4 regions of the Rhodococcus sp. PSi06 genome follow, and region 4 is predicted to be linked to each of the others. Evidence: riboswitches for the same ligand, from Rfam matches in the RefSeq annotation. Region 4 holds a riboswitch; each other region holds the start of a gene.
What was found. Region 4 has a riboswitch for S-adenosylmethionine ahead of ACFI9K_RS18995 (amino acid ABC transporter permease). Riboswitches for the same ligand answer to the same signal wherever they lie in the genome.
Positions count from the first base shown of each region.

Region 1: another riboswitch for S-adenosylmethionine. It lies ahead of ACFI9K_RS07470 (aminotransferase class V-fold PLP-dependent enzyme); the one in region 4 lies ahead of ACFI9K_RS18995 (amino acid ABC transporter permease).
Region 2: another riboswitch for S-adenosylmethionine. It lies ahead of ACFI9K_RS23060 (mandelate racemase/muconate lactonizing protein); the one in region 4 lies ahead of ACFI9K_RS18995 (amino acid ABC transporter permease).
Region 3: another riboswitch for S-adenosylmethionine. It lies ahead of ACFI9K_RS05310 (bifunctional o-acetylhomoserine/o-acetylserine sulfhydrylase); the one in region 4 lies ahead of ACFI9K_RS18995 (amino acid ABC transporter permease).

Region 1 is NZ_JBHNYO010000004.1:189,383-192,586, forward strand. It holds gene ACFI9K_RS07465 (Pls/PosA family non-ribosomal peptide synthetase) at 1-1,162, opposite strand, end outside; SAM riboswitch class IV at 1,376-1,491, shown strand; gene ACFI9K_RS07470 (aminotransferase class V-fold PLP-dependent enzyme) at 1,546-2,901, shown strand; gene ACFI9K_RS07475 (hypothetical protein) at 3,056-3,204, shown strand, end outside.
Region 2 is NZ_JBHNYO010000021.1:23,243-26,446, forward strand. It holds gene ACFI9K_RS23050 (Fic family protein) at 1-718, opposite strand, end outside; gene ACFI9K_RS23055 (hypothetical protein) at 969-1,622, opposite strand; SAM riboswitch class IV at 1,812-1,931, shown strand; gene ACFI9K_RS23060 (mandelate racemase/muconate lactonizing protein) at 1,960-2,388, shown strand; gene ACFI9K_RS23065 (DUF6941 family protein) at 2,466-2,843, opposite strand; gene codB (cytosine permease) at 2,901-3,204, opposite strand, start outside.
Region 3 is NZ_JBHNYO010000003.1:125,893-129,096, forward strand. It holds gene metX (homoserine O-acetyltransferase MetX) at 1-412, opposite strand, end outside; gene ACFI9K_RS05310 (bifunctional o-acetylhomoserine/o-acetylserine sulfhydrylase) at 409-1,758, opposite strand; SAM riboswitch class IV at 1,945-2,067, opposite strand; gene ACFI9K_RS05315 (MFS transporter) at 2,420-3,204, shown strand, end outside.
Region 4 is NZ_JBHNYO010000014.1:182,058-185,261, reverse strand. It holds gene ACFI9K_RS19000 (LLM class flavin-dependent oxidoreductase) at 1-1,005, shown strand, start outside; SAM riboswitch class I at 1,109-1,202, shown strand; gene ACFI9K_RS18995 (amino acid ABC transporter permease) at 1,347-2,276, shown strand; gene ACFI9K_RS18990 (amino acid ABC transporter ATP-binding protein) at 2,273-3,070, shown strand; gene ACFI9K_RS18985 (transporter substrate-binding domain-containing protein) at 3,109-3,204, shown strand, end outside.

The DNA of each region.
Region 1 (3,204 bases), on a different contig from region 4:
GATACGCCCGGTCCCACCCGAGAGAGGGCATGGGAGCGTACTTCTCGGCGTCCTTGGCCGGGTCGAGGTACCGGGCCAGGCCGACACCACCGATGACGAGTTCACCGACCTCACCGACCTGGACCGGAGTGCCCGACGCGTCGACCACCGCCAGGTCCCAGCCATCGAGGGGCAGACCGATGCGGACCGGACCCGTCCCGTCCATGATCGCCGCGCATGCCACGACCGTCGCTTCGGTGGGGCCGTAGGTGTTCCACACCTCGCGTCCCTCGACGGCGAGCCGCTCGGCGAGCTCCGGGGGGCATGCTTCGCCGCCGAAGATGAGCAGTCGTACCGCTTCGAGTGCGACCGCCGGCCACAGCGACGCCAGGGTCGGCACCGTCGAGACGACACTGATGTCGCGGGAGACCAGCCAGGGACCGAGGTCGAAGCCGGACCGCACCAGCGAACGCGGTGCCGGCACCAGGCAAGCGCCGTGCCGCCACGCCAACCACATCTCCTCGCACGACGCGTCGAACGCCACCGACAGGCCGGCGAGCACTCGGTCGCCCGGGCCCAACGGATCCTTCTGCAAGAACATGCGCGCCTCGGCGTCCACGAACGCAGCCGCGTTGCGATGACTGACCGCGACGCCCTTGGGAGTGCCCGTCGAACCCGAGGTGAAAATGACCCAGGCGTCGTCCTCGGGAGTGGGCGGTCGCCCGGCATCCTGGGGGACATCCTGCTTGGGGGCGGTACCGGCGGCGATACCGCCTGCGGTGACGATGGCCGTCACCTTCGCCTCGCCGAAGACCAGCTCGGCTCGCTCCTCGGGATCGTCCGCGTCGACCGGTACGTACGCGGCACCGGCCGCGAGGATCGACAGAATGGCGACGTAGAGGGAGAAGGAACCGGACGGCATGCGGATGCCGACGCGATCGCCGCGCCGGACGCCGGCATCGGCGAGCCACTGGGCGCCCTCGGCGATGTCGTCCAACAATTCGGAATAGCTGACCGACACGGCACCGTCGTCGATGGCGGGGGCGTCGGGAAAACGATGGGCCGTATCGCGGAGAACGTCGATGAGCGTCCGGGCGGGCGGAGCGAGAGACGAGCGAAGAAACACCGCCGGTGCAGGCGCGGTGTCCGCGCTCGAACCCGGCAGATCGTTCTCTTGATGCACAGACAACCGGGCGTCCTTCTCATTCGTTTGCAAGCAACTCTGCGGTGGCAAGTGACTCTGTGGTGCTGGTGAGCAGCAGCGTCGTTGGTTATCTCACGTTCTGTTGGCCAGCAGGTGAACGAGCGCGTGTTCCCACCGCGGAAATCCTACTGCGGCTCGTGGCCGAGTCCCGGCTTGACAAAACTGCAGCGAGTTTGTCATTGTCTTTTCCACGGTCACGAGTACCAGCATCGAGCCCCGGCTTGCTGGTCGGCAACCCTCCTTCGCGGCGGGGTGCTCCGGGTGACGACCAGGCTGCAGCCGGAAATCCGGTGCGGCAAGCGCGGACTCGTTCAACACAATCTTCGGTTGCGGGTCCCTCGAACGTGAGGGCTTGATCTGTCATGACATCTGTACTCTCCCGTCCCTGCACTCCTTTTGCCCCTGTTTCGGGCACGGATCTGCAGGTTCCCCTGGTGCAGGGCGGCACCGCCGCGTACGCGAACTTCGACTACGCGGCGAGCGCGCCGGCACTGTCCGCGGTGACCGATCGAATAGCGGAATTGCTGCCGTTCTACTCGAGTGTGCATCGAGGGGCCGGCTACGCATCCCGCGTCTCGACGGCAGCTTACGAGAAAGCTCGGGTGACCGTCGCCGATTTCGTTGGTGCGCAACTGGATTCGGTGGTGGTGTTCACCCGCAACACCACCGACTCGCTGAACCTGCTGGCTGCGTGTGTGCCGGGCGAGACAGTGGTACTCGATATCGAGCACCATGCGAATCTGCTGCCGTGGCGCGATCGCCGGGTGGTGGTGGCCGCGTCCACACTGGCCGAGACCATCGACCGCCTGGATGCCGAGCTGGCCGCGAAACCCGCTGCACTGCTGGCGATCACGGGTGCATCCAATGTCACCGGTGAAGTCCTCCCGATCGAGCAGCTCGCCGCGCTGGCGCATCGGCACGGCGCGCGGATCGTGGTGGACGGTGCTCAGTTGGTTCCGCATCGCCGTATCGACATCGCCGCCCTCGACGTGGACTACCTCGCCTTCTCCGGACACAAGTTGTACGCACCGTTCGGAGCGGGAGTGCTTGTGGGAAAACGTGATTGGCTCGACGTCGGCACGCCGCACCTGGCCGGCGGCGGAGCGGTGCGCAGGGTGAGCATCGAGCACACCGACTGGGCCCCGGCCCCGCAGCGGCACGAGGCAGGCACCCCCAACGTGCTGGGAGTCGCCGCTCTGGCCGCGGCCTGCGAAGCCATCGCGGGATTCGACGACGCCGAGCTGCAGGCTCACGAACACGAATTGTCGTCCCGGTTGCGGACCGGCCTGGCGGCACTGGACGGCGTCGAATTACTTCAGGTGTGGGCCGACGCACCCGACACCGTCGGCATCGTCACCTTCACCGTGGCCGGACGCGACCCCGGCGAGGTGGCTGCGTACCTGTCCGCCGAGCACGGAATCGGCGTTCGAGACGGAAAATTCTGTGCGCATCCGCTGCTGAGCCGGCTCGGGCACGCGGACGGCGCGGTACGAGCCAGCATCGGCCTCGGCAGCTCCGCCGCCGATGTCGACCGACTCGTCGACGCCCTGGCCGCCCTGGTCGCGTCGGGCCCGAACTGGCATTACGAAGAGGACGCCGGCTGGTGGAATCCCGTGCCGGATCCTCGGCCATTCCCGGGCCTGGTCGACGGGGCGGCCGGGGTGGGTGGGCCCCGCGCGGCCGGGGTTGGATCCCCGTGCACCCCCTCGGACGGTTAGCATGGCTTCATGACCATGAGTGTCGTGTGGCAGGGCAACCGTCACTGGTGCAACAGATATGTGGATCTGTGCCGCACGGCGTCCGGGTCGTGTTCGATTTCGGCTCCGCTCCGACCGAATGCGTTCTCCGACTTCTAGAACCAGGACACCACTCATGTCGCACAATCACACCCGCATCGCCGTCGAATTCGATTCGATCTGGTCCGAACTGACCGTGGCACCGGACGCGGACGTTGTCCGAATTCAGGCTTCCGACCTGCGGGAAGCGCAGCAACAACGCGCAAGGCTGCGCGCCGAAGCCGT
Region 2 (3,204 bases), on a different contig from region 4:
GGCGGAATACCGCGCTGATCAATGCACGTCCGATTCGGCCGTTGCCGTCGGTGAACGGGTGGATGGACTCGAACTGTGCGTGAGCGATCGCGGCCTGAGCGATGATCGGCATGTCCGTGCGGTTCGCGAACACCAGCAAGTCGTCCATCAGTTCGGGGACGAGATCCGGCGGCGGTGGAACGTACAGCGCATTTATGGGTGTGTAGTCGCTGCCACCGATCCAATTCTGCACATCACGCAGTGCGCCACTGTCTTTCGCAGTGTAGAAATCGGGAGCCATGAGAAGTCGGTGTGCGTCGAGGAAGGTGTCGAGCGACATCGGTCCACGGCCCGCAGCGTCGACCATCGTGCTCAGCGCGTGTATTGCAGCGAGTTGAGATTTGGCATCGGCGCTCGCCTTGCCCCCGGCCAGTGCGCGACCGAACGCATGCCAACCGGCGTCGACACTCTCGATTTTGGATGATGCCACGGATTCGCTTCGGAGCAGGAAATCTGCGAGCGGCGCGAGATGCTCGCCGAATCCCGCTTCGAGACGAGCCACCGCGATGATCGCAGCTTCCTGCGCCTGAGCGGTCTCGTTGGACGGCGAAAAGACAAGGTCTTTGATCTCAGGAGGGATCGACACCTCGATTCGATCGAGCGTGCGGTCTGCCTTCGAGCCTTGACGATGCCGAGGCTGCCAATCCTTGGTTGTTCGGGCGTGTGGCGGCCACGACATATCAACGCCTCCCTTGCAAAAATACAGCAACGACCATCTTAATGTACTTTGATGCACTTAAGTGTAGTTAAGTGCAGCGTTGTTTACGCGGGAAGCGGTGCGCTGCGGAGTCCGCATTCTGGTCGCCCTGTGTGAGCCGCATGCGATACGAAGCGCGACGCTCGCTGTGGCCCAATCGGCGCTGAGGGTGTGTTCGCCATTCACACCGAGGGTGGTGGGATGGTCGCGCGCGTGACGAATTCTCGAGTTTCTACGCTGTCGTGCGCAACGCCCACGCTCGCGCGAGTGCAAAGGTTGCCGCGAGTATGCACAGCACCGCCACGATCACGGCGACAAAGGTGGATGCCGTCGTGGAAAATCCGAGAATCCAGGCAATCCCCATGCCGGCGAGGGTGGCGAGGACACCGCCAATCGGAAGAAAGGCAGCCACAACCTTGGTCGTCCGAGATGGCAACGGATCGTGAGTTGCTCTGAGCAGCAATCGAACCGAGGCGACTCCGAGTACATAAGCGAAAACTGCGGTGCTTGCATAGATCGGGAGCAAGTAGTCGGGCGATACGCCCGAACTCGAACCGGAGAAGCTCGTGCCGACCAGAATCAGTACGGGCGTCATCCCCAGCGTCAATCCGACCAGACCGGCAACGACGACGAGCCCCACGCGCCGAGAAGGTTCGACGATGAATCGGTAGCCACACAGGTGCAGCGCCAGCCCTGCGAACATGCCGATCAAGGCGCCGGTCGACGCGGCGACGACGGGTCGTACCCACGGCCCCAACGTGGTGTCGGGTCCATAGAACGATTCGCCGGAGACGTACGCCGAGTACCCCAAAGTTCCCGTCACTGCGTGACCCAGCACCGCGATCACAATGCCGAGCAAAGCAAAACAACTTCCCTGTTTGATCACGCGTCAATGATGACGGATGTCCGATGTACGTCGAGAACCTCGGCCGGAGTGTTGCCCGGTCATCACAGGGTTTCATTCGGTCCCCACCGCGGCACCGCACCGATCGGCAAACAAGAGGCGCGTTCGTCGAAGTGCCCCGCTGACCCACAGGATTGTCGTAGGTGTACCCCTCGGCTATTGTCGAGGAAGGTTCAAGAGCGACAGCCGTAGGTACCTGGCCGGCTGTCCGGCAACCCCGTCTCCATCGACAGGGGTGCCCCAGGGGAAGAACCGGCGCATCCCGCAACCGCGGGTGCGCAAGTCGATGGAGGTTCGCACCTCCAGGACGAGGTGAACAATGTCTGCAGATGACGGACTCGAAATAGCACAAGCCAAATGGGAACCCATTCCGCCGGAGCGTCGTCGGGCCTGGTGCCAGACGCTGCTGAGCTATCCGCCGATATGGTTCGGGGTGTTCCCGATGCTGGAGACCCAGAGGCTGGTGCTCGCGGGTGGTTACGCGAACAGTGAGGCGTGGATCGACGTCGCGAAACGTGCTGAGGCAGTGGGCTTCACGCCGCGGACGTGGCTGATCTTTCGGCAGAGCCTCGAGCCGGCCTATTTGAAAGAACGGTTTCCCGCGCATCCCGAGAACATGCCCAAGCGGAGGGGAAACGGTGGTGTGGAGACCGTAGTGGTGGAACCCGAGGATTTCTCCGAGTGGCCATGGCTGTTCGAGGCGGGATATCGGGCGGGAGAGGCGACCCTGCACGCGTTGTCCCGCTGAGTGGGTCGGCTGCAGTGAGGCGTCTTGTCCCGGCTGCGGGCGCTCTAATAACTGACCGAAAGCCCCTTACCGCTCGATTAACCGAACGCGATACGAAGCCCGACGCTTGCTGTGGCTCCACCGGCGCTGAGGATGAAGTTGTGCCGTCCTTCGTCGCGGAACACCATCTGCATCGGCAGGAACCAGAACCGATTCTCGCCGGTGAAGCCGGTGCCGGGGATCTGAAGGCCTCGCTGATTGACGATGTGTTCGCCCTTCGCGTCGAGCACCTCGAGCGTTGCAGGGAAGTCCTTACCGATGTCGTCGGGCCCGGTCTGTAGCAACGCGACCAGCCGGCATTCGAGCATGCGGGTATCGCGCGGCACGGTGCAGGTATCCCATACACCGCCGAGGATGTCGAGCATGTCCTCGCTGACTCGTGCGTACTCCGCGAAGAACAATCCCGTGATGATCATCGGCGTCGGCTACCTCTCTTCGATGGACACTGGCTTCGCGGTGGAGTGTCGACAACCCTAAGCGGCCAGGGATCCGTGCGCTGACGCCGCGCCACGTCGATGCAGAACCATCGTGAGTGCAATAGCTACCACGATGCCGATCAACGGCGGGATTCCGATGTCAAGTTCTCCGGACAACCACGCGAGGGAGGCCGCGAAAGCGTAGACCGCGAGATGCCGCCAGTGAACGAGCGGGGGAGTGTGCCCCTCGGGAATGCCCTGCCGCCAGCGGCACAGGAAGTCTCCGATGAGAACCCCGCCCAGCGGAGGAATGAAGGTGCCGAGCAAGCTCAGGTAGTCGACCAGATGGTTGTGCACACCG
Region 3 (3,204 bases), on a different contig from region 4:
CGCGGATCGAGATGTCGGGGAACGTCGATCCATACGGTGTGCCGTCGGGCGAGATGCTGCTCGGCCCGGTGGTGCCGCCGCATCCACCGAGCACGTTGGTCGCAACCACGCACCACTCGTCGGTGTCGATGGGACACCCGGGTCCGACCATTCCGTTCCACCAACCGGGCAGCGCATGATCCGCGTCCGGCGGGCCGGACACGTGCGAGTCTCCGGTCAGGGCATGTTCGACGAGCACGACATTGCTGCGGTCGGTGGCGAGCTCCCCCCACCGCTGCACGGCGACGGTCACCTGGGGGATGTGAGCACCGTTCTCGAGGTCGAGACCGCCGATGTCGATGGTGCCCAGCCGCCCGTCCGGAGACGGAAGAACCGCCTCCGGACGAACGCCTGTGTCGCAGCTGTTGCTCAAGATGCCGCCGCGCTGAAGCCGGCTTCGAGATCGGCGATGATGTCGTCGATTCCTTCGATTCCCACGGCCAGACGAACCAGACCCGGCGTCACACCCGATGCCGACTGCTCCTCGGGAGTCAGCTGGGAATGGGTGGTGGATGCGGGGTGGATGACGAGTGAGCGCACATCACCGATGTTAGCGACGTGGCTGTGCAGTGTGAGCGCGTTGACGAACTTCTTGCCCGCGTCCACGCCACCCTTCAGCTCGAACGCGACGATTGCGCCCTGTCCCTTGGGTAGCAATTCCTGGCCTCGCTGGTACCACGGCGACGACTCGAGTCCGGCGTAGTTGATGGAGACGACGTCGTCGCGGCCGGCCAGGAACTCCGCCACCTTCTGTGCGTTGGCCACGTGCCGCTCGATGCGCAGGCTCAACGTCTCGATTCCTTGGCTGATGAGGAAGGCGTTGAACGGAGAGACAGCTGCGCCGATGTCGCGCAGCAGCTGTACGCGTGCCTTGAGCGCGAATGCGGGAGCGCCGAGATCGGCGAACACCACACCGTGGTAACTCGGGTCGGCGGTCGTGAAGTTGGGGTGACGGCCCTGAGTCCAGTCGAAGGTGCCACCGTCGACGATCACGCCGGCGATCGCCGTGCCGTGTCCACCCAGGTACTTGGTCGCCGAGTGCACGACGATGTCTGCCCCGTGCTTCAACGGCTGCAGCAGGTACGGCGTCGCCACCGTGTTGTCCACGATCAACGGGATGCCGTTCTCGTGGGCTACCGCGGAGATTCCCGGGATATCGAGAATGTCGTTCTTCGGGTTGGAGATCGATTCGCCGTAGAACGCCTTGGTCGACGGCGTGATCGCGGCCCGCCACTGCTCGAGATCATCGGGATCGTCGACGAACGAGACGGTGATCCCCAGCTTGGGGAGGGTGTAGTGGAAGAGGTTGTAGGTGCCGCCGTACAGACGCGGGCTCGAGACGATGTGGTCGCCCGCCTCCGCAAGGTTGAGAATGGCAAAGGTCTCGGCTGCCTGACCCGACGCGACCAACAATGCTGCGACGCCACCTTCGAGAGCGGCGATGCGCTGCTCCACAACGTCCTGGGTGGGGTTGATGATGCGGGTGTAGATGTTGCCCGGCTCGGCGAGTCCGAACAATGCGGCCGCGTGATCGGTGTTGTCGAACGTGTACGAGGTGGTCTGGTAGATCGGCAGTGCGCGCGCGTTGGTTGCGCCGTCCGGCGTCTGACCCGAGTGGATCTGCTTGGTCTCGAAACTCCAATTGGCAGAGGGATCGGTGAACGGATCCTCGGTCGGTGCTCCGGTGGCGTCGACGATGTCGGGGTTCGAATCTGTCATGGCTGCTGATACTCCGTTTTCTGAAACGAGTTCGTCCGAAACAAGTCGGTACGAGAGAAATCGAATGTCGAATGATGCTCGAGGGGTCGAGCGCTACGGGGCGTATCGGTACAGCAACACATGAGAAAACCTCCTGACAGGCCTCGGCCCCTGGAGGCCGAAGATTCAGTGGGTCCGCTTCTTGCGGACCCGCGCTTGTCGATTCGGCACTTGCATGCAGGATCGGCCCGGTCGTTCACCCGGGGCACCCCACCGCGGCTGGAGGGTTGCCGGCCAGCAAGCCGGGGCTCGATGCTGGCACTCATGACCTGGCGGAAATCTTAGCGGGTACGGACGCGCCACAGGAACAAGGGCTTGGCCCGGCGGCCGAGAAGGGCCCCGGCAGTTGCTCGGGTGAGGACAATCACCGCTCTTCGGCTCGAAAACTGGAGGGTAGAGGGAAGACAATGGTCGAGTCGGCTGTTCCCCTACTGGGATGCGCTGTGCTGAATCGATTCTGTACGCCGCCGATCTCGCCGTTCACGTTCCCGATCGAAACGAAGGTAGTACCGCTGTGACTGTCACCGATTCCGCTCTTTCCCGAGTCAGCGCTGTGCGCGGCAAGGTGTCGAGTGGCCTGAGTGTCAGTCATCGACCGCACTCGACCCGCCGCAAGCTCGCGATGTTGGCTCTGTCCATCGGCGGCTTCGGCATCGGCACGACGGAATTCGCGTCGATGGGCTTGCTGCCGGACATCGCCACCACGATGGGGATTTCCGAGCCTTCTGCGGGCCACATGATCTCCGCCTATGCGCTCGGGGTCGTGGTCGGCGCTCCCACCATCGCTGCCCTGGCTGCCCGAGTTCCCCGGCGGATGTTGTTGCTGGTGCTGATGGTGGCCTTCACCCTGGGCAACCTCGGCACGGTGTTCGCACCCAGTTTCAACGAGCTCGTCGCCTCACGATTCGTCGCCGGCCTGCCGCACGGTGCGTACTTCGGAGTGGCCGCACTGGTGGCCGCACACCTCGCCGAACCAGGAAAACGCGCCAAAGCCGTCGCGATGGTGATGATGGGTCTCTCGGTCGCCAACGTCGTCGGCGTACCGGTGGCAACCTGGATCGGACAGGCTCTGGGGTGGCGCAGTGCGTTCGCTCTCGTGGCGGTCATCGGTGCCCTCACCGTCGCGGCGCTGGCTGTGTGGATGCCCCGGCTCGACGCCATGCCGACCACCAGCCCCATCACCGAGCTCGGTGCACTGCGCCGAAGCCAGGTGTGGATGACCCTGTTCGTCGGAATCGTCGGATTCGGTGGAATGTTCGCGGTGTACACCTACATCGCGTCGACGCTGACCGATGTCGCCGGCCTCGCTCGCGCACTCGTTCCGCTCGCCCTGATGATCTACGGGCTCGGCATGGTCGCCGGCAACTATGTCGGTGGTTGGCTGGCCGACCGCTTCCAGCTCAGGGG
Region 4 (3,204 bases):
AAGATGTCCACGCTCGATCACGCGTCGGACGGCCGCATCGCCTGGAACATCGTGACGAGTATGTCGCCCAACGCTTGGCGCAACTTCGGCTTCGGCGAGATGGCTCTGCACGAGGATCGCTATGCCTGGGCCGACGAATACGTCGACGTCGTGTACAAGCTCTGGGAAGGGTCGTGGGACGACGGAGCTCTGTTGCAGGACAAAGCATCCGGACGGCACAGCGATTTCTCGAAGGTACACAAGATCGATCATGTCGGTGCGCGCTACCGCGTCGAGGGCCCGCATCTCGTGGCTCCGTCTCCGCAGCGGACCCCGTTGTTGTTCCAGGCCGGATCGTCTCCGACGGGCCGACGCTTCGCGGCGCGTAACGCCGAGGCGCAGTTCATTGCATCCCCGTCACCCGAAGCCGCTCAGGCGCTGATTGCCGACACGCGGCGGCTGGTGGTCGAGGCCGGTCGGGCCGCGGAGGACCTCGAATTCTTTCAGGGCCTGTCGTTCGTCATCGGGAGTACCGAGGCCGAAGCGGCACGCAAGGCCGCTGAGCTGGACGAATACATCGACGAGTCCATGATCATCGCGCACGCTGCAGGTGGAATCGGTATCGACCTCGGTTTCTACGATCTCGAAACACCGATCGGTGAGGTCGAGGCGCAAGGGTCGCTGAGTACGTTGCAATGGCTCCGAGAAGCCATTCCCGATCGCGAGCCCACCGTTCGGGATCTGGCTCGAATGCGGAGCCGCAGTGGCCGTGTGGTGGGGACGCCGGACTCGATTGCAGATCGGCTCGAGCAGTGGCGCTCGGTCGGAGTCGACGGAATCAATGTCATCAATTCGACGATCCCGGGTAGTTACGTGGAGTTCATCGAGCAGGTGACGCCTGTTCTCCAGCGCCGGGGCCTTGCGCAACGCGACTACGAAGACGGCACCGTGCGACGCAAACTCACCGGACGCGACACTCTGCCCGCGTCGCATCCGGCGGCCCGATACCGGGGTGCCTTCGGCTGACACCTGGCCGATCGGCCGGGTGGCAAGGGTTGAAATCAACGTGATTTCAACTGGAATGCCGACGCGCACTTGACTTTTCGATCTGTGGTTCTATACATTCCTGTCACCATCCAGAGCGACCGAGAGACCTTGGCTCGATGACGTCGCAGCAACCCCGCCCTACGGCGTGTGGGTGCTACCGCCAGGACCGATGGAGGCACGGCCGATGAACATCTGTATCTGTACGCACGCTTGACCGATTCGCGTACCCACAGCACGAAAACCACGAAAGGCTATTCGGCGATGATCGCTGCCCATCCGACCCGGCGGTTCCGGTGACACAACTCGATTCTCGTCCCAGTGTGGACGCGACGGACGAACTTGCCGACGAGCAACTCGTCGTGGCCAGGACATTGCACCCGTGGCGCTGGGCGATCAGCATCGCCACGCTCGTAGTGGTCGCCCAGTTCCTGCACGGTTTCGCCACCAATCCCGGGTGGGACTGGGGCACGTTCGCTCAGTACTTCACTGCACAATCAGTGCTCTCGGCCCTGTGGCTCACCATCCAGCTCACGTTCTGGGGCACCCTGATCGGCTTCGCTATCGGTATCGGTTTGGCGGTCGCGCGTCTGTCCGACAACCCTGTACTGCAAGTCATTTCCTGGTTCTACATCTGGGCTTTCCGCTCGATCCCGTTGATCGTGCAGCTGCTGTTCTGGTTCAACATCGCGTACCTGTACCGGACTCTGTCTTTGGGAATACCATTCGGCCCCAGCTTCTTCGAGTTCGACGTCAACAACGTCATCAGCGGATCCACGGCGGCCATCATCGGTCTGGCATTGCACCAAGCGGCCTACTCGGCCGAGATCGTCCGTGCCGGCATCATCTCGGTCGACCAAGGTCAACTCGAAGCTGCTGCAGCGCTCGGTATTCCGAAGAGGCGAGAGTTCTTCAAGATCATTCTTCCGCAGGCCATGCGAGGCATTCTGCCCAACGCGGCCAACGAAGTGATCAGCCTGTTCAAGGGCACCTCGATCGTCTCCGTCATGGCCATCGCCGAGTTGTTCTACCAGGTTCAGGTCATCTACGGCCGAAGCGGCCGGGTGGTACCGCTGCTCATGGTGGCCACCGTCTGGTACATCATCCTCACCTCAGTTCTTTCGGTGGTGCAGTACTACGTGGAGCGGCACTACGCCAAGGGTGCAGTGCGCACCATCGAACGCACTCCTGTCCAGAAATTGCGAAAGAAGTTGGCCGAGATCACCCTTGCCCCGCGAGGAGCTACCCGATGACCACACGCGATACCACCACCCCCGGATCGGACACGGCGTTTGCCGTCGAGGTACGCGGCGTGCACAAGTCCTACGGCGGTCTCGACGTGCTCGAAGGTGTGGACCTCGTTGTCCGTCCCGGTGAGGTCACCGCGATACTCGGACCATCGGGATCCGGAAAATCCACCTTGCTGCGGGTTCTGAACCACCTGGAGAAGGTGGACCGGGGGACCGTTCGGGTCGACGGTGAACTGGTGGGATATCGGCGCAAGGGCAACAAACTGCACGAGCTCAGCAGCAGAGAGATTCTGCGGCAGCGATCCCAGATCGGTTTCGTGTTTCAGAATTTCAACCTGTTTCCCCATCTCACGGTTCTCGAGAACGTCATCGAGGCCCCGATCTCTGCCCAGAAGCGCAAACGCTCCGACGTCGAACCCGAAGCGCTGGCCCTCCTCGAACGAGTCGGACTTCGCACGAAAGCGCACGACTACCCCCGTCGACTGTCCGGCGGGCAACAGCAGCGAGTCGCCATCGCGCGCGCACTTGCTCTGCGCCCCAAAGTCATTCTGTTCGACGAGCCCACCTCGGCGCTCGATCCTGAGCTCGTCGGCGAGGTGCTGGAAGTCATCCGCGGCCTCGCCCGTGAGGGTGCAACATTGGTGATCGTCACCCATGAGGTGGGTTTCGCCCGTGAGACAGCGGACACGGTCGTCTTCATGGACGGCGGCGTCATCGTCGAACAAGGCTCTCCTGCTCAGCTTCTCGATGCACCCAGGGAGGAACGCACCAAGTCGTTCCTCGCTCACGTTCTCTAGCTCGCTTCCCTTCCCCAGCACACGAACGAGGAACAGTCATGTCCAGATCATCTCGTCGGTTCGCAGTAGTAGCGTCCGCATTCGCGGTCTTGGCGCTCACTGCAACTGCATGCAGCGAACCCACTACCGAATCT